DNA from 3 places in the Pseudoxanthobacter sp. M-2 genome. Region 1 is predicted to be linked to each of the others. Evidence: predicted binding sites of a transcription regulator. Region 1 holds the regulator's gene; each other region holds the start of a gene.

Region 1 (5,910 bases):
ACATCGTCGTGAAGTCGATCCCCGCCTTCACCATCGCCGAACTGACGATGCAGGTGGAGGCGAGCGCCGAGGCGATCGACCCCACCGGCTCGTCAGACCCGGCGGTCCTCGCCCGCGGCGACTTCACCAAGCCCGTCCGCGACGCGCTGCTGGCGATCTTCCCGGGTGTCGCGGAGAACCGCCGCCAGCGCCAGGCGCTGTTCGGCCTCCTGTCGAGCGATGCCTCGATGGGCCTGCGCGACGCCGTGCTCGCCGATCCCGCGGTGATCGGCACCCGCGTCACGGTGCCGGTGCTCGTCTCCGACGACGCCGACCTCTACTACAAGGGGCTGGTGACGCACGTTGAAGAGCTGCCGGCGCGCGGCATCGGCTCCCCCTCCGCCACCACCGGAGCGGTGACGCTTCTCTCCTCCGCCAACGACTTCTCCGACGAGCTCGTTCGTGTGAAGGCGTCGCTGGCGGACCAGGCGGCGGTGCTGCGGCGGGAGCGAGAGCGCCTGCGCGTCATCGACCAGACCAACGCCGCCGATCTCGTCGCCGCCCGCGAGCAGCTCACCGCAGCGCGCGCCAGCGGTGCCGGTGTGGCCGCCCTCGAGGGCGCCGTCACCAAGTTCGAATCCGACGAGGCCAGCCTGCGCAACTCGATCGACGGCCTGTCGGCCCGCATTGCCGACCTGGAAGGCCGCTTCGACACCGCCGGCAGCGCCGAGACGCTGGACGCGACGGCGCCGAGCGTGCTCGTCGAGATCAACGGCGGTGTCATCAAGGCGACCGAGATCGGCAACGACCGCATCACCGGCGAGGTGCTGATCCCGCTCACCTCCACCGACGGCGCCCAGCCCGGCACGTGGCGGACGCTGGTGCTCGACACCCCGGAAGCGAACCGCAAGCTTTCCGACCAGGAGATCGCCTGGCTGCAGCGCCTCGAGGAGAACGGCCTCGTCTCCGAGCGCTTCAACTTCCTGTTCTTCTCCACCGGCGACAGCCGCGAGGCGGAGCTCGCCGGCATCCTCGGCGCCCTGGTCGGCTCCGCCTACACGATGCTGGTGACGCTGATCATCTGCCTGCCGATCGGCGTCGCCTCGGCGATCTATCTCGAGGAGTTCGCCCCGAAGAACCGCTGGACCGAACTCATCGAGGTCAACATCAACAACCTCGCCGCCGTGCCGTCGATCGTCTTCGGTCTGCTCGGCCTCGCCGTCTTCCTCAACTTCTTCGGCCTGCCACGCTCCTCGCCCCTGGTCGGCGGCCTCGTGCTCGCCCTCCTGGTGCTGCCGACGATCATCATCGCCAGCCGCGCGGCGTTGAAGGCGGTGCCGCCGTCGATCCGCGAGGCGGCGCTCGGCGTCGGCGCCTCGCACCAGCAGGCGGTCTTCCACCACGTGCTGCCGCTCGCCATGCCCGGCGTGCTCACCGGCACGATCATCGGCATGGCGCATGCTCTCGGTGAGACCGCGCCGCTGCTGCTCATCGGCATGATCGCCTTCATCGTCGACGTGCCGGAGGGGGTCACCCAAGCCGCCACCGTGCTGCCGGTGCAGATCTTCCTGTGGTCCGACCTGCCGGAGATCGGCTTCCAGGCGAAGACCTCCGCCGCCATCATCGTCCTCCTGCTGTTCCTCTTCCTGATGAACGGCATCGCCATCATCCTGCGCAAGCGCTTCGAGCGCCGCTGGTAACCCTTCAGGGCGCGCGCGCCCGCAGTCTCAGGAGCTCTCCTCCCATGGAAGCCATGGTTGCCGACGCCCGGACGAGCAGCACCATCCGGTCTGTGCCGTCCGAAGGCTTCAAGCCCGCCAAGGTCGTCACCCAGGACGTCAACGTCTACTACGGCCAGAAGCAGGCCCTGAAGCATGTGACGATCGACATTCCGGAGCGCTCGGTGACGGCGTTCATCGGCCCGTCCGGCTGCGGCAAGTCGACGTTCCTGCGCTGCTTCAACCGCATGAACGACACCATCGCCTCGGCCCGGGTGACCGGCAAGATCGCCATCGACGGCCTCGATATCTACGATCCGAGCCTCGACGTCGTGCAGTTGCGCGCCCGCGTCGGCATGGTGTTCCAGAAGCCGAACCCGTTCCCGAAGTCGATCTACGAGAACGTCGCCTACGGCCCGCGCATCCACGGCATCGCCGCCTCGAAGTCCGAGCTCGACGACATCGTCGCCTCGAGCCTGCGCAAGGCGGGCCTGTTCGAGGAGGTGAAGGACCGGCTGAACGAGTCCGGCACCGGCCTGTCGGGCGGCCAGCAGCAGCGCCTCTGCATCGCCCGCGCCATCGCGGTGGGCCCCGAGGTGATCCTGATGGACGAGCCCTGCTCGGCCCTCGACCCGATCGCCACCGCCCGCATCGAGGAACTGATCGACGAACTGCGTGAGAACTTCACCATCGTCATCGTCACCCACTCGATGCAGCAGGCGGCACGCGTCTCGCAGAAGACGGCCTTCTTCCACCTCGGCGATCTCGTCGAGGAGGGGCCGACCGACATGATCTTCACCAATCCGAAGGAACGGCGCACCCAGGACTACATCACGGGCCGCTTCGGCTGAGCCGGCGGCGCACGGGTCCGGGCGCGGGGAGTAAACAGATATGTCCGAGCACATCGTTGCAGCCTATGACGACGAGCTCACCGGCATCGCCGGCACCATCGCCGAGATGGGCGGGCTCGCCGAGCGCATGCTCGTCGATGCCGTGACCGCGCTGGTGCGGGTCGATACCCACCTCGCCCAGTCGGTGATCGCCACCGACCTGCGCCTCGACGCCCTGCAGCGGCGGGTCGAGGAGGAGACCATCAGCCTGATCGCGCGCCGCCAGCCGATGGCCCGCGACCTGCGCGACGTCGTCACCGCGCTGCGCGTCTCCATCGACATGGAGCGCATCGGCGACCTCGCCAAGAACATCGCCAAGCGCGTCGCCGCCATCGACGGCCACTTCCACCCGAAGCGGCTCGCCCTCGGCGTCGAGCACATCTCCGAGATCGCGCTCGAGCAGGTGAAGGCCGTCATCGACGCCTACACCGGCAAGGACGCCGCCTCCGCGCTCGCCATCCGCGACCGCGACAACGAGATCGACCAGATGTACACCTCGCTGTTCCGCGAGCTCCTCACCTACATGATGGAGGATCCGCGCAACATCACCTTCTGCACGCACCTGCTCTTCTGCGCGAAGAACATCGAGCGCATCGGTGACCACGCCACCAACATCGCCGAGAACGTCTACTACCAGGTGACCGGGCAGCAGCTCGCCGACGATCGTCCGAAGCTCGACGAATCGAGCCTGACGCCCGCCGACTTCGGTACGCGATGACCGCCCACCCCCGATTGGACCGACGCAGCATGGCGGCGATGCCGAAGGTGATGATCGTCGAGGATGAGGAGCCGCTGACGCTGCTGCTCCGCTACAACCTCGAATCCGAGGGCTTCGCGGTCGAGACCTGCGACCGCGGCGACGAGGCCGAGGTGCGCCTGATGGAGGTGCAGCCCGACCTCCTGCTGCTCGACTGGATGCTGCCCGGCCTGTCCGGCATCGAGCTCTGCCGGCGCCTGCGCGCCCGCGAGGAGACGGCGCGGCTGCCGATCATCATGCTGACGGCGCGCGGCGAGGAGGCCGAGCGCATCCGCGGCCTCGCCACCGGTGCCGACGACTACGTGGTGAAGCCGTTCTCCGTCGCCGAACTGATGGCCCGCGTCCGCGCCATGCTGCGGCGGGCGAAGCCCGAGGTGGTCAGCACGGTGCTGAAGGGCGGCGACATCGAGGTCGACCGCGAGACCCACCGCGTCCGCCGCGCTGGCCGCGAGATCCACCTCGGCCCGACCGAGTTCCGCCTGCTCGAGTTCCTGATGCAGTCGCCCGGCCGCGTGTTCTCGCGCGAGCAGCTCCTCGACGGCGTCTGGGGCCACGACGTCTATGTCGACGAGCGCACCGTCGACGTCCACATCGGCCGGCTGCGCAAGGCGGTCAACCGCGGCAAGTCGAAGGACCCGATCCGCACCGTCCGCGGCTCCGGCTACGCCTTCGACGACCAGTTCGCCGCCGCCGCCGTCCGCTGAGGGCCGTCCGCCCGCCTCCCCCGCCTTAAGCCGCGGCGAAATGCAAACGGGGCGCCCCATGGGGCGCCCCGCGTCGTTTTCGTCCGGTGTCGTTCGACCTGGGTGTGCGCCTGATCAGGCCGCGCCGCCCTCGCGCTCACGCCGATCGCGATCGGACATGAAGCGGTCGAACTCTTCCTTGTCCTTCGCCCGGCGCAGCTCCGCGAGGTAGCTGTCGAACTCCGCGCGCATCTCGTCGAGCTTGCGGCGCTCGGCCTCGATCCGCTCGATCTCGCGCTTGCGATACTCGTCGAAGGCGACGTTACCGGTGGCCGAGAAGCTGGTTGCGGCGGTGCGCATCGAGCGGGAGCCCGCGCAGCCCCAACCATTCGCCCGGAAGCTCTCGCCGGCATCGCTCGCCATCCTGTGCAGGCGATCGCCCCACAAGATGTAGGCCAGCATGGCGAATCCGAGCGGCCAGAACACGATGAACCCGAGCACCATCAAGCCGATGGTGAGCGGCGTCCAACCCGGCCGGAGTGCAAGAGTGTTGGTCATGGTCTCTGTGGTCCTCCTCACGAATACAGGCAAGGATTTGGGAAGGCCACGGCTCCTCTACAAGAGGAGCGACCATCGAAATCGGACGCGCGGGGTAGCCGCGTGTCCGCCTCGCAGGGACGGCGCGGCCTCAGGCGCCGCCGGCGAGCGCCTTCGCCTGGCCGATCCAGTCGTCGCGCCGGATGCGGCCGGGGAACGACAGCTTGGCATCGAGTTCCTCGGCCGCCTTGGCGCTCAGCGCCGACAGCTGCGAGAAGTGGAAGATGCCGAGCCCGTGCAGCGTCTCGGCGAGCTTGGCGCCGATGCCGCGAATGCGGGTGAGGTCGTCCGGGTTTCCGGCCGGCTTCTTCAGCACGATCTCCGACAGCGTCGCCGCCTTCACCGCACGAGGCTTCGCTGCCGCGGCCTTGGCAGGCTTGGCGGCGGCCGCTTTGGCAGCGGCAGGCTTGGCGGCGGCCCTGGCAGCGGGCTCGGCGGCTGGCTTGGCGGGCGCGGCCTTGGCCGTCTCCGCCTTCGGTGAGGCCTTCACCGGCGATGGCTTGCGCTCCGCGCCCCGGGTCGTCGCGACCTTTGCACCGTTGGCCGTCGCACCGTTGGGCATTGCACCGTTGGGCTTCGCACCGTTGGCCGCCGCACCATGGGCCTTCGCGCCGTTCGCCTCGGCGACGGACGCTCTCGCCGGCGCGGTCCCGGTCGACGGAGCCTTGCTCGACGGCGGCTTCGGCGCCTCGGCACTCGCCGGCGCTGCCTGGACAACCTTGGCCGGCGACGCCCGCCGCGGCCGCCGATCATGCGTCCAGACGAAGTCGGAGATCCGCGGTGCGATCTCGGAACGGAAGCGCGAGCCGTTGAAGACGCCGTAGTGGCCGACGCCCATCTGCAGATAGTGGTAGCGCTTGTCGTCGGGCAGGTTCACCGCCAGCCGGTGCGCAGCCTCGGTCTGGCCGACGCCGGAGATGTCGTCGCGCTCGCCCTCGATGGTCAAGAGCGCCGTCCGGCGGATCGCCGACGGATCGACGCGCCGGCCCCGATGCATGAACTCGCCCTTCGGCAGCGCCTGGCGGACGAACACCTTGTCGACCGTGTCGAGGTAGAACTCGGCGGTGAGGTCCATCACCGCGAGATACTCGTCGTAGAAATCACGGTGCTTGCCGGCCGAATCGCCGTCGCCCTGCACCAGATGGTCGTAGAACTCGCGGTGCGCGAGGAGGTGGCGATCGAGGTTCATCCCCATGAACCCGCCGAGTTGCAGGAAGCCCGGGTAGACCCGGCGCAGGAAGCCCGGCAGCGGCCACGGCACCATCATCACGGCGTGCCGCTCGAAC
Region 2 (5,910 bases), on a different contig from region 1:
CGCTCGGCGCCCGCTTCGCGCCGTCGTGGATGGACACGCCGATGTTCTACCGTGGCAACAAGACGGCGATCGTGCCGAACATGGTGCTGTTCGCCCACATGATCCTGTTCGACAGCGAGGCCGGCGCGGCGATGACGCTCGGCCGCACCTATCTCACCACCGACGCCGACCCGGAGCCACTGTCGACGCTGCCCCTCGACCTGCCGATCGCGGCGTGAGGGGCCGGTAGCGAAGCGGGCCCGCGCTTCCTTTATCTTTGCGGCGCATGCCGGTAGGGTCGGCGCCTTGCGAGCGGACTGGGAGGCAGGCGCGCGGATGGTGGATCGCGGCATGACGGGATGGACGGGTCGGATGGTGCGGATCGTGGCGCCCCTGGTGGCGGCGGCGTTCGTCGCCGCCGGCTGCAGTGGTGGCGATGCGGTGAGCGACCTCGCCCCGACACCCACGGTGGCCGGCACCACCGCGCCGATCGGGCCGTCGGCCGTGGGCACCGCGAGCTTCGCCTTCGAGCCGTTCACCGGCGTGCCGGGCAATGCCGCGGACGAGCTGACGCGCCGCATCGCCGACGCCGCCGGCCGCGAGGGCCTCAACCTCGTGCGCCGCGTCGGCGCCCCTGCGACGTTCCGCGTCAAGGGCTACCTGACCGTGGTCGGCAATCCGACCGCGACGACGCTCTCCTACATCTACGACGTCTACGATGCCTCCGGCCGGCGGCTGCACCGGATCGCAGGCCAAGAGCCCTCGGGCGGCACGTCGGGCGACCCGTGGTCGGGCATCACCGACGAGACGCTGGAAGTGGTGGCGGAGCGCACGGTGGCCGCCCTGAAGGCCTGGCTCGCCTCCGGCAGCGTCTGAGCCGGCGAAGGATTGCGGCGTCCGCGCGGTTGTCGGCGCGGGGGAGGGTTGCTAGAGAGACCGCGACCTTCCCGCCGGCGCCTATGCCGGCTCTGCACGACCCTTCCCTGGAGGACGATCGCCGGCATGAAGCTCGTGTCAGGGAATTCCAACCGCGTGCTCGCCGAGGCGGTCGCCGGCTATCTCGACATCCCGCTGTCGAAGTGCATGGTGCGGCGCTTCGCCGACCAGGAGATCTTCGTCGAGATCCAGGAGAACGTCCGCGGCGAGGACGTCTTCATCCTGCAGTCGACGAGCTTCCCGGCGAACGACCACCTGATGGAACTGCTGATCATCACCGACGCGCTCCGCCGCGCCTCGGCGCGCCGGGTGACGGCGGTGGTGCCCTATTTCGGCTACGCCCGCCAGGACCGGAAGCCCGGCCCGCGCACGCCGATCTCGGCGAAGCTCGTGGCGAACCTGATCACCCGCGCCGGCGCCGACCGGGTGCTGACGCTCGACCTGCACGCCGGCCAGATCCAGGGCTTCTTCGACATCCCGACGGACAATCTCTACGCCGTGCCGGTGATGATGCGCGACATCAAGGAGCGCTACGCGGCGAACGACCTGGTCGTCGTCTCCCCGGACGTCGGCGGCGTGGTGCGGGCGCGGGCGCTGGCGAAGCGCATCGACGCGCCGCTCGCCATCGTCGACAAGCGGCGCGAGCGGCCCGGCGAGAGCGAGGTGATGAACATCATCGGCGACGTCGAGGACCGCAACTGCATCCTCTTCGACGACATCATCGATTCGGGCGGCACGCTCTGCAACGCCGCCGAGGCGCTGCTCGCCCAGGGCGCGAAGAGCGTCACCGCCTACATCACCCACGGCGTCCTGTCGGGTGGGGCGGTCGCCCGCGTCGAGGGCTCGATGCTGAAGGAGCTCGTCATCACCGATTCGATCCAGCCGACCGAATCGGTGCGCAAGGGGCGCAACATCCGGGTCCTGTCGATCGCGCCGCTGATCGGCGAGGCGATCAGCCGGACGGCGCTTGAGAAGTCGGTGTCGAGCCTGTTCGACTGAGCCGGCGCTTCGAAGACCGGGCCGTCGCGAACGGCCCCTCCCGCAAACGCGCCCGCCACAAACGGGCTTGCCAGCCGCCGCTCCCGCCCCGACTATGACGGCGGGATGACGACGGGAGGCGCGTTTTGGACGACGCGGAAGCCAGTCCGGAAAGCCGCGCAAGCGCGGCGGTCGTGTCGATCGCCGCGCCACGCGGACCGGCACCCAGGACGGCGCAGGCAACGACGGCCGTGGGGCCGCACACGGGTAGCCAAGCGGCGTGCCAGCCGCAGGCCACCCCGGTGACGAGCTTCGATCGCCGGGAGCTTTCCAGCATCCTCAAGGTCTACGGCCGCAAGGTCGCGGAGGGCGAATGGCGCGACTACGCCATCGACTTCCAGCGCGACGAGGCGGTGTTCTCGATCTTCCGGCGCGCCAGCGAGATGCCGCTGTTCCGCATCGTCAAGGACATGCGGCTCGCCCGGCGGCAGGGCGCCTACTCGGTCGTCGCCGCCGGCGGCATGATCCTGAAGCGCGGGCCCGATCTCGAGCGGGTGCTGGCCGTGCTCGACAAGAAGCGCTCGCTGAGGCTGGTCGACGCCTGAGGGTCGGCTGGTGCGGCGCATCTTGCGGCGGGATGGGTTCGGACCCGACGGACAAATCCAATCCGTCATCGCCCGGCTCGACCGGGCGATCCATGCCAGAAAAACGCTAGCCGTTTCCGTGGCTTGTATGGCCCGTGAAGCGGGGCATGACGGCGTCGGGAAGGCGAGCGCCTATCGCACCGCCTGCAGGATCGACACGTAGTTCGCCACCGCGGCGCCTCCCATGTTGAACAGGCCGGCGAGCTCGGCGTCCTTCACCTGCATGTCGCCGGCCTGGCCGGTGAGCTGCATGGCGCAGAGCGCGTGCATCGACACGCCGGTGGCGCCGATCGGGTGGCCCTTCGACTTCAGGCCGCCCGAGGGGTTGACCGGCAGACGGCCGCCGATGGCGCTGTGGCCGTCGCGGATGACGTCGGCGCCGCGGCCGGGGGCGGCGAGGCCCATCGCCTCGTATTCGATCAACTCGGCGATGGTGAAGCAGTCGTGCGTCTCGACGAGGTCGAGGTCGTCGAGGGTCAGCCGCGCCTCGGTGAGCGCCCGCGACCACGCCTCGCCGCAGCCCTCGAAGCGGACGATGTCGCGGCGCGACATCGGCAGGAAGTCCTGCACGTGGGAGGCGGCGCGGATCGCCACCGCCCGCTCCATGCCGAGCGCCGTCGGCATGTCGGTGAGCACGATCGCGGCGGCGCCGTCTGAGACGAGCGAGCAGTCGGTGCGCTTCAGCGGCCCGGCGACGCGCGGGTTCTTCTCGCTCTCGGTGCGGCAGAACTCGTAGCCGAGGTCCTTGCGCATCTGCGCGAACGGGTCGGCGACGCCGTGCCGGTGGTTCTTGGCGGCGATCGCGGCGAGCGCGTCGGACTGGTCGCCGTAGCGCTGGAAGTAGGCCTCTGTGATGCGGCCGAAGACGCCGGCGAACCCGGCCGGGATGTCGCCCTCCTCGGCAAGGTAGGACGCGCGCAGGAGGTTCTGGCCGATCTGCGGGCCGGGGGTGTCGGTCATCTTCTCGACGCCGACGACGAGCACGACGCGGGCCGCGCCGGCGGCGATCGCCCGCACCCCCTGGTGGACGGCGGCGGAGCCGGTGGCGCAGGCGTTCTCGACGCGCGTCGCCCGCTTGAAGCGCAAGCCGGGGTCGGCCTGCAGCACCAGCGAGGCGGTGAAGTCCTGGGCGGAGAAGCCGGCGTTGAAGTGGCCGAGGAAGATCTCGTCGACGTCGGCGGCGGCGATGCCGGCGTGGGCCAGCGCGCCGCGGGCGACGCCGACGATGAGGCTTTCGACGGTCTCGCCGTCTTGCCGTCCGAACGGGCTGTGCGCCCAGCCCACGATCGCAGCCGTCATCGCCACTCTCCGTCTCGTGCCCCGTGCTGGCTGATATGGCATGGCGACCGGGGCGTTGAAAGACCAGCGGGATGCCCGAAGGTTGCCGTGGCACCCCGCCGGTGACACGATCGGAGCGGAACACCGGGGGCTTTGCCGGCAGGCCGGCGGCTGGGAGGATGATGTGCTGACGGGTGTGCAGGTGCGGGCGGCGCGCGCAATGTTGCGCTGGGAGATCGCGGATCTCGCGGCGGCGGCCGGCGTCCCGGAAGAGGACATCGCCCGCTTCGAGGCGCACGACGGCCCGTCGCCGGTGGACCTCGACCTCGCGGCCGTCGCCCGGGTGCTGGAGGAGGCCGGCGTCGAGCTGCTCGGCGGCGGTGCCCCTGGGGTGAGGTTGCGGCCGCAGGCCGGCAGCCTCCGGCCCGAAGAGCTCAATGCGGAGAACGACGGCTGAGGAAGCGTCGATCGGGCATGCTATCGCGCTCGCTGCCGCATCCGTGCGCCTGAAAGCTTTCCGCCGGGCGCGGAACGTGGTAGCGGAGATCGCAATCCGCGGCGCTCGGCGCGGCGCCGCCCCGCGGCGCCGCGCTTAGCCCGTTCTGTCGTCTAACGACATATCGTCCGAACGACCCTGCGGGGCGCGCCTGCCGGCGCGGTAGCGGACAGCAGTGCAAGGGTGCGCATGGCGAAGGAAGAAGTCCTGGAGTTCCCGGGCATGGTGACCGAACTCCTCCCGAACGCGACGTTTCGCGTCAAGCTCGAGAACGACCACGAGATCATCGCCCACACGGCGGGCCGGATGCGCAAGAACCGCATCCGCGTGCTCGCGGGCGACAAGGTGCTCGTCGAAATGACGCCGTACGATCTCGCCAAGGGGCGGATCACCTACCGCTTCAAGTGACCGTCGGCGGGGCCTGAGCCGGCCCGCGCCGCCCGCGGTGCCGGCCCCCCTCCGCAGCCATCATCCTGGAGCCAGCATGCGCGAGCCCGCCGTCCTCGTCCTCGCGTCCGGTTCGCCGCGGCGCCTCGCTCTGCTCGAGCAGGTCGGCCTCGTGCCCGATCACCTGTTCCCGGCCGAGATCGACGAGACGCCGCAGTCGCGCGAACAGCCCCGCCAGCTCGCGGAGCGGCTCGCCCGCGGCAAGGCCGAGGTCGCGGCCCGGCGCTTCGCCGCCCAGGAGGCGCGCACCCGGGCCTTCATCCTCGCCGCCGACACCGTCGTCTCGGTCGGCCGCCGCGTGCTGCCGAAGGCGGAGACGCAGGACGAGGCCGAGCGCTGCCTGGCGCTGCTCTCCGGCCGCTCCCACACCGTCACCACCGCCGTCGCGCTGATCACCCCCGGCGGCAAGCTGCGCGAGCGCACCGTTGAGACGCGGGTGCGCTTCAAGCGCCTGTCGGCCGTCGAGACGGGCGCCTACATCGCCTCCGGCGAGTGGCGCGGCAAGGCGGGTGGCTACGCCGTCCAGGGCCTCGCCGCGACGTTCGTCGCCTCGCTCGCCGGCTCCTACAGCGCCGTCGTCGGGCTGCCGCTGCACGAGACCGTGGCGCTGCTCGTCGGCGACGGCTTCCCGGTGCTGGAGCGCTGGTCGGTCGACCCGATCGCCGCCGCCGCCGAGGCCCGCAGCGAGCCGCTCGCGGCCGCCGAGCCGGCCTCGACGCCCGGTGTCGCGGCCGGATGAGCCCGCTGCCGCCGCCCGGCACGCCGCGGGCCCGCCCGTGCGCGATCTGCTCGGCCCCGCGCGTCGAGGCCTACAAGCCGTTCTGCTCGAAGCGCTGCGCCGACGTCGACCTGCACCGCTGGCTCGCCGGCTCCTACGCGATCCCGGTCGTGGAGCTCGACGGTGCCGACGACGAGGACGGCCGGCCACCTGAGCGCGACCGCGAGGACTGAGGTCAGCGCAGCGGCTCGTTAACCGCTGCCTGCCAGGGTGCGTCCCTGGCCCGCGGGGCACGCTTTGCCCCCGCCCTGACGGACGCGCCATGACCGACGCCCCCGACCCCCTCCGCATCGCCGCCCCGGCGCTCGCCGCCGCTGTCGTCGCCTGGCTGACGCGCCTGCGCGTCGAGCGCCGCCTCGCCGCGCGCACGCTGG
Region 3 (5,910 bases), 450 kb from region 1:
GGCGAGCGTCCGCCCCTGCGTCGGCCGCATGCCGCCGCTGTTCAGCGGCAGGTGGTCGATCTGCGCCTTCATCACCGCCGAGATGGCGCCGTGCCGCTCCGGGCTGCACCAGACGTGCCCCTCCGACCACATCGACAGCGCCCGAAGCTCGCGGACGGCGGGGTGGTCGTCGCCCTTCACCTGGTCGGGCAGCGGCAGCTCCGACGGGTCGAAGATGCGCGGCTCCGCGCCGAACAGCGTCAAGAGGCGGGCGCACTCCTCGACGACGAGGCGCGAATAGGAGCGGTCGCGCAGCGAGCCGTAGAGCAGCAGGATGCGCGCCGGATGACCGAGCGGGTCGGCAAGTGTGGCGGCTGGGCGGGTTTCCAGTACGCGCCGGTCGAGCGCCGGGAACACGTCGAGGTCGGCGACCTCTCTCAAAGCCATCTGCGGTCTCCACGGCCAGGAGCGGGAAGGTGTGCGGGAAGGTGAGCGGGAAGGGGACTGCGGGCAGGGCAGGGGCCGCGCTCACCGGCAGCCGCTCCACAGCGCCGCGCGGCGGTCGTCGCGCTCGCCGTCCGGCAGGCCGGCGCAGCATTCCTCGACGAGGGCGGCGATGACGGAGGACAGCATCGGGTAGTCGGCCCGGCAGATCAGCGTCGTCGCCCGCCGCTCCTGCGTCACCAGCCCGACGAGCACGAGCTTCTGAAGGTGATGCGACAGCGTCGAGGCGGCGATGCCCACCTCCGCTTGCAGGCGGCCGACCGTCAGGCCGCTGTCGCCGGCCCGCACCAGCGCCCGGTAGATCCTGAGCCGCGTCGGATTGCCGAGCGCCTCCAGGCGGCCGGCGACATCGTCGATGTTCATGGCCGCACCATCGGCGGCCGGCACGAGGCTGTCAACGGTATTTCTAGGGATACCGAATTAACACCAGGCCCAGGCGAGCAGACCATCCCCGAAACGACACGGCCCGGAGCGCGAAAGCGCCCCGGGCCGCAAAAGACCGACGATCGATGCGTCGGATCAGGCCTGGCGCGGCTTGCCGCCGATCGGCCCGCCGTTGTTCTTCGTCACCGCCAGCACCGACGGGCGGGGCGGGATGCCGTCCTTGAAGTCCGGCCAGCGGGTGGTCGGCGCCTCGAAGGTCGAGCCGCCGCCGGAGCCCGGATGCTGTACGGCGAGGAAGAGCGTGCGGTCGTCCGGCGTGAAGTAGGGGCCGCACATCTCGGCACCCACCGGCACGCGGAAGAAGTGCCGCGAGGTGCCGCGGAGCTCACCCTCCGTCTCGATCGCCCAGACGCCATCGGCGCGGCCGGTCGCCGACAGGCTGTTGCCGTCGGTGGTGATCCACAGCCGGCCCATGTGGTCGACCGCGCAGTTGTCGGGCATGCCGAACCAGCCGTTCTCGCTGGTGGCGGCGTTGAAGGTGGCGCCGACCTCGGCGATCGCCGGATCGCCGCAGCGCAGCAGGATGTCCCAGGTGAACTCGGGACGGGCGTGGTTGTCGCCGTCGGCCGGGGTGATCTCGATGACGTGGCCGAAGGCGTTGCGGGCGCGCGGGTTGGCCGCGTCGGTCTGCTCGGCCGTGCGGGAGTTGTTGTTGGTCAGCATCAGGTAGACCTTGTTGGTCACCGGATTGGCTTCCATGTCCTCCGGCCGGTCCATCTTGGTGGCGCCGAGCAGGTCGGCGGCGCGGCGCGTCTCGATCAGCACGTCGGCCTGGGAATTGAAGCCGTTCTCCGGCGTCAGCGGTCCCTTGCCGAAGATGAGCGGCAGCCAGCGGCCGGTGCCGTCCTCGCGGAACTTCGCGACGAACAGCGTGCCCTCGTCGAGAATGTCGAGGTTGTTGGCGGTATTCGTGCGGTCGACCTTCGCCTCGGTGACGAAGCGGTAGACGTAGTCGAACGCCTGATCGTCACCCTGGTAGACGACGAAGCGGCCGTCCTTGTTGATGATGTTGGCGGCGCCCTCGTGCTTGAAGCGGCCGAGCGCCGTGCGCTTCTTCGGCACCGAATTCGGATCGAACGGGTCGATCTCGACCACCCAGCCGAAGCGGTTCGGCTCGTTCGGCTCCTGGCCGAGGTCGAAGCGCTGGTAGAAGCGGCTCCAGGCGTAGAAGGTCGTGCCGGAGACCCCGTAGCGGCGGTGGTTCGCCGCCTCGGGATGATCGACCGGCAGCGTGCCGCCGAAGTAGCCGTTGAAGTTCTCCTCGCAGGTCAGCCAGGTGCCCCAGGGCGTCATCGCGCCGGCGCAGTTGTTGAGCATGCCGAGGACGTTGAGGCCGGTCGTGTCGGCCGAGGTCTTCAGCCGGTCGCTGCCGGCCGCCGGGCCGGTGAAGGTCATCGGGGTGGCGGCGGTGATGCGGCGGTTGAAGGCGGAGGCGCGGATTACCCGCCACTTGCCGCTGCTCGCCCGCTTGATCTCGACGATCGAGCCACCGTGTGCGGCGATCTCGATGTCGGCCTGTTCCTTCGTCTGGGACGCGAGGTCGACATAGCCGGGGAACATGATGTCCGGCTCGGTGTATTCGTGGTTGATGCAGAGCAGGCCACGGTCGTCGGCGCCGTCGATCGGCACGTAGCCGACGAAGTCGCAGTTGTAGCCGAACTGCTGCGCCTGCTTGGCGGCCGACTGCGCCTGCGGGTCGAACTTCGGCGCCCCCGGCAGCACCGGGTCGCCCCAGCGGATCAGGATGTCGGCCGAGTGGCCCTTGGCGATGTGATGGGTCTCGTCGACGCCGGCCTCGATCTCGGCGAAGTTGAAGGTGGAGCCGGCCGGCATCTCGGCCGCCTCGGCGCGGCCAGCGGCGAGCGCCAGCGGCGAGACGGTGGCGGCGATCGCCGAGACCGCGAGCGAGCCGCGCAGGATGTCGCGACGCGACATGCGGACCGCGATGATGTCGCCCATCGTCGGGTTGGACGAGGCGTTCGACGCCACGTCGTCATTCGCCTCGAGGGCCTCAGCCGACCACGCGTTCGGGTTCTCGGTCATCGTTCGGACTCCACCACAATCAGAAGAAGCTTGCGCGGCTCAGCATTCGCCGCTGCTAGGCTCGAACTGATATGGTTCCAGTCTGACGGTTGGATGACATGACGGAATTATGAAGGGGCATTTCTACTGAACAATTTTTGTTTAGGCGGGTCACAGGCGGGAATTCAGTGATTATCGTCTGGATGTTGTGGCGGATATTGAGGTGTTAAATCCGTTGTTGTTGTGTCACGCGCCCGCGAAGGGACGGACGCCGTCAGCCTCTGCCGCCGCCCTCAATCGTCACCCCGGACAAGCGAGCCGAAGGCGAGCGCCGATCCGGGGCCCAGCGTCAGACTCCGCGCCGCAGGCGCGGCTTTGGCGTCGCGCGTCCCGCGCGACGTGTCGTCTCCTGGCTCCCGGATCAGGCGCTCGGCTCCGCCTCGCTGGTCCGGGATGACGGCCGAGGGGAGGCGTGCGTTTCCCTCCCGCCTCGTGGGGGAGAGCCTGCCCCGGACTTGATCCGGGGTGGCGGGCAAAGCCCGCCGGAGGGGGCCGCCGCGCAACGCGCGGCGGTACGGCGCCGGAGACTGCCGAACCGCCGCCCGCCGTCGGCTGACGCCGCCGGCGGCCCTCCCCGGACCGCTCCGCGGTCCGACCCTCCCACAGGGGGAGGGTGGGACCGCCGCAAACGCCGCTGCCCAATTTTCACTTCCCACTTCCCACTTCCCACTGCCCACTGCCGACTGCCGAAAGACCCGCCCCCAGCCCCCGCAATAGGAATAAAACCCTTGAAACGGACACCATCCCCATCCACACTCTCCCTCGTCCACTCGCAGGGGCGCAGCCGGGGGCGTACCGGTGCCCGCGGGGTGGACGGCGGTGACCCGCGGCTGGAGAAGACGCGCAAACTCCTTCCCCGGGGGGATCGTGGGTAAAGCCTCCCGCCGCCACCACGAGCGGCGTCCCGGGCCTCCGCGAGGGCGGAGGCAGCGTCACCGGCAACGGGGCGCCAGGGAGTAGCGCCTGCGGCGACTTAGGCGAGGAAAGCGCGCCGGCCCGCAGACCGCCAGGGGGAGCACCGGGACCCAGGCAACACCGCAGATACGGGGCGCCGAGAGGCGCGGGTGCCGCAAGGCACCCTGCGGCGGAGCGATCCGCCGCCACCACTACGGATTGCGCCTTTCGGCGCCCCGTCCCCTCCACCGGAGGGGGAGACCACGGCCAAAACCCCGGCGGGAGACCGTGCGGGGGTGGCGGTGTTTTGCCGGGGTGGAAGAGCTTGGTGGACAGCGGCAGCAAATGCGACGCGGTTTTCCACGCATGCGCCCGAAGCGCGCGCCCCCTCCCCCCTCGTGGGGGAGGTGGCGGGCGAAGCCCGCCGGAGGGGGCCGCCGCGCGCGAGCGCGGCGGTACGGCGTTGGCGACTGCCGAACCGCCGCCCGCCGTCGGCTGTCGCCGCCGACGGCCCTCCCCGGTCCGCTTACGCGGCCCGACCCTCCCACAGGGGGAGGGTGGGCCACATCGGCAAGGTCCCGCCCGCTTCAACCCATCGTTCCATCGCCAGCCCCGCAGCGTTGCACGCCGTCGGGGTGCCGGCGGCGGCGGGCACGAGGATGATGCACCCTTCCGCGGCGCCCGCCCTGGCGCCGCTCAGAACAACGACGCCGCCAAGGCGCCGAGGACCTCAGGGAAGGAAACGCCCATGACTGCTGCGAGCTCTGCCGCGAGCCCCACTGCCCCGATCGACGCGCCGCCGCACTTCTGCTCAGGCCTCGTCGTGCGCCCGACGACGCCGGCGATCGGCGCCGATCTCTTCGGCGTCGATCTCTCGAAGCCGCTGTCGGCGGACGAGAAGCAGGACATCCTCGACGCCCTGCACACCCATCAGGTCGTCTTCTTCCACGACCAGACCCTGACGAACGCTGAGCTCTCAGCCTTCTCCCGCCTGTTCGGCGAGCCGCAGCCGGCGAACGAATCCTCCTTCGACAAGGATGAGGCTTTTCCCGAGATCGACGTTCTCGCCTTCGGCGGCGGCCGGCGGCCCTACAATACCCAGGAGCTCTGGCACTCCGACTTCTCCGGCCGGGCCATGCCGACGATGGGCTCGGTGCTCTACTGCCTCGAGGCGCCGTCGGCCGGCGGCGATACCATCTGGGCGAGCGGCTACGCCGCCTACGACGCGCTGTCGGACAAGATGAAGGCCTATCTCGAGGGCATGCAGGCCGAGCACCGCACCATCAAGGCGTTCGGCGACGACATCCGCTCCAACCTCTGGAAGGACGAGAAGGGCCGCAAGCGGCTGCAGGAGTTGCAGGCGCTACCACCGGCAGAGCATCCCGTCGTGCGCACCCATCCTGTCACCGGCCGCAAGGCGCTGTTCATCAACGAGGGCTTCACCGAGCGCCTCCTCGGCGTCTCCCGCAAGGAGAGCGACGCGGTGCTCGGCTACCTGTTCGAGCACACCCGCGTGCCGGAGTTCCAGGTCCGCTTCCGCTGGCGGAAGGGCGATCTCGCCGTCTGGGACAACCGCGTGACGCAGCACTACGCGGTCTCGGACTACACCGAGCGCCGCGTCATGCACCGCATCACCATCCGCGGCGACCGGCCGTTCTGAAGCGGGCGGGGCGGGATGGCGGCCGATGAAGAACTGCCGGTCGTGATCCTCGGTGACCGGCAGGCCGGAGCGGACGAGGCCGTTCCTGAGCTGCGCCGCGGTGACGTCGAGGAGACGGGCCGAGGGTTGCCGCAGCGGCCCGCCGTTCATGCCGGCGAGCCACCCCTGGTACTTCCACTGCAGCCGGTTGATCACCCCGGTCTGCGCATTGGAGGCGCTTGCCGCTGCGTTCGCCTTGCGGGCCGGATTGATCTTCCAGTAGAGATCCGTCGCCTCGTCGTATTTCCCGTCCTGCAGCATCTTGTGGATGGCCGGGATCGTCGCGCCGAAATATTCGGTGTTGCTGG

Evidence for each region. The regulator PhoB, encoded in region 1, activates phosphate uptake and scavenging genes when phosphate is short. The targets are predictions, from matches to a motif close to TGTCATNNANCTGTCAT.
Region 2: RUR49_RS22165 (DUF2794 domain-containing protein) is a predicted target of PhoB. The motif match lies at 2,009-2,025, and genes of this name have one in related genera.
Region 3: RUR49_RS08265 (PhoX family protein) is a predicted target of PhoB. The motif match lies at 3,053-3,069, and genes of this name have one in related genera.

What each region holds. Positions count from the first base shown of each region.
Region 1 is NZ_JAWDIR010000011.1:231,571-237,480, reverse strand. Features, by position in the region: partial or broken gene RUR49_RS06155 (DUF3333 domain-containing protein) at 1-326, shown strand, start outside; partial or broken gene pstA (phosphate ABC transporter permease PstA) at 864-1,679, shown strand; gene pstB (phosphate ABC transporter ATP-binding protein PstB) at 1,724-2,548, shown strand; gene phoU (phosphate signaling complex protein PhoU) at 2,589-3,305, shown strand; gene phoB (phosphate regulon transcriptional regulator PhoB) at 3,344-4,048, shown strand; gene RUR49_RS06130 (DUF2852 domain-containing protein) at 4,163-4,585, opposite strand; gene phaZ (polyhydroxyalkanoate depolymerase) at 4,716-5,910, opposite strand, start outside.
Region 2 is NZ_JAWDIR010000045.1:177,770-183,679, reverse strand. Features, by position in the region: gene RUR49_RS22180 (M24 family metallopeptidase) at 1-218, shown strand, start outside; gene RUR49_RS22175 (hypothetical protein) at 331-855, shown strand; gene RUR49_RS22170 (ribose-phosphate pyrophosphokinase) at 982-1,914, shown strand; gene RUR49_RS22165 (DUF2794 domain-containing protein) at 2,145-2,498, shown strand; gene RUR49_RS22160 (acetyl-CoA acetyltransferase) at 2,670-3,836, opposite strand; gene RUR49_RS22155 (hypothetical protein) at 3,877-4,272, shown strand; gene infA (translation initiation factor IF-1) at 4,501-4,719, shown strand; gene RUR49_RS22145 (Maf family nucleotide pyrophosphatase) at 4,796-5,497, shown strand; gene RUR49_RS22140 (DNA gyrase inhibitor YacG) at 5,494-5,709, shown strand; gene RUR49_RS22135 (tyrosine recombinase XerC) at 5,799-5,910, shown strand, end outside.
Region 3 is NZ_JAWDIR010000011.1:686,055-691,964, forward strand. Features, by position in the region: gene arsH (arsenical resistance protein ArsH) at 1-426, opposite strand, end outside; gene RUR49_RS08260 (ArsR/SmtB family transcription factor) at 508-846, opposite strand; gene RUR49_RS08265 (PhoX family protein) at 1,003-2,970, opposite strand; gene RUR49_RS08270 (TauD/TfdA dioxygenase family protein) at 4,652-5,563, shown strand; partial or broken gene RUR49_RS08275 (dihydrodipicolinate synthase family protein) at 5,795-5,910, opposite strand, start outside.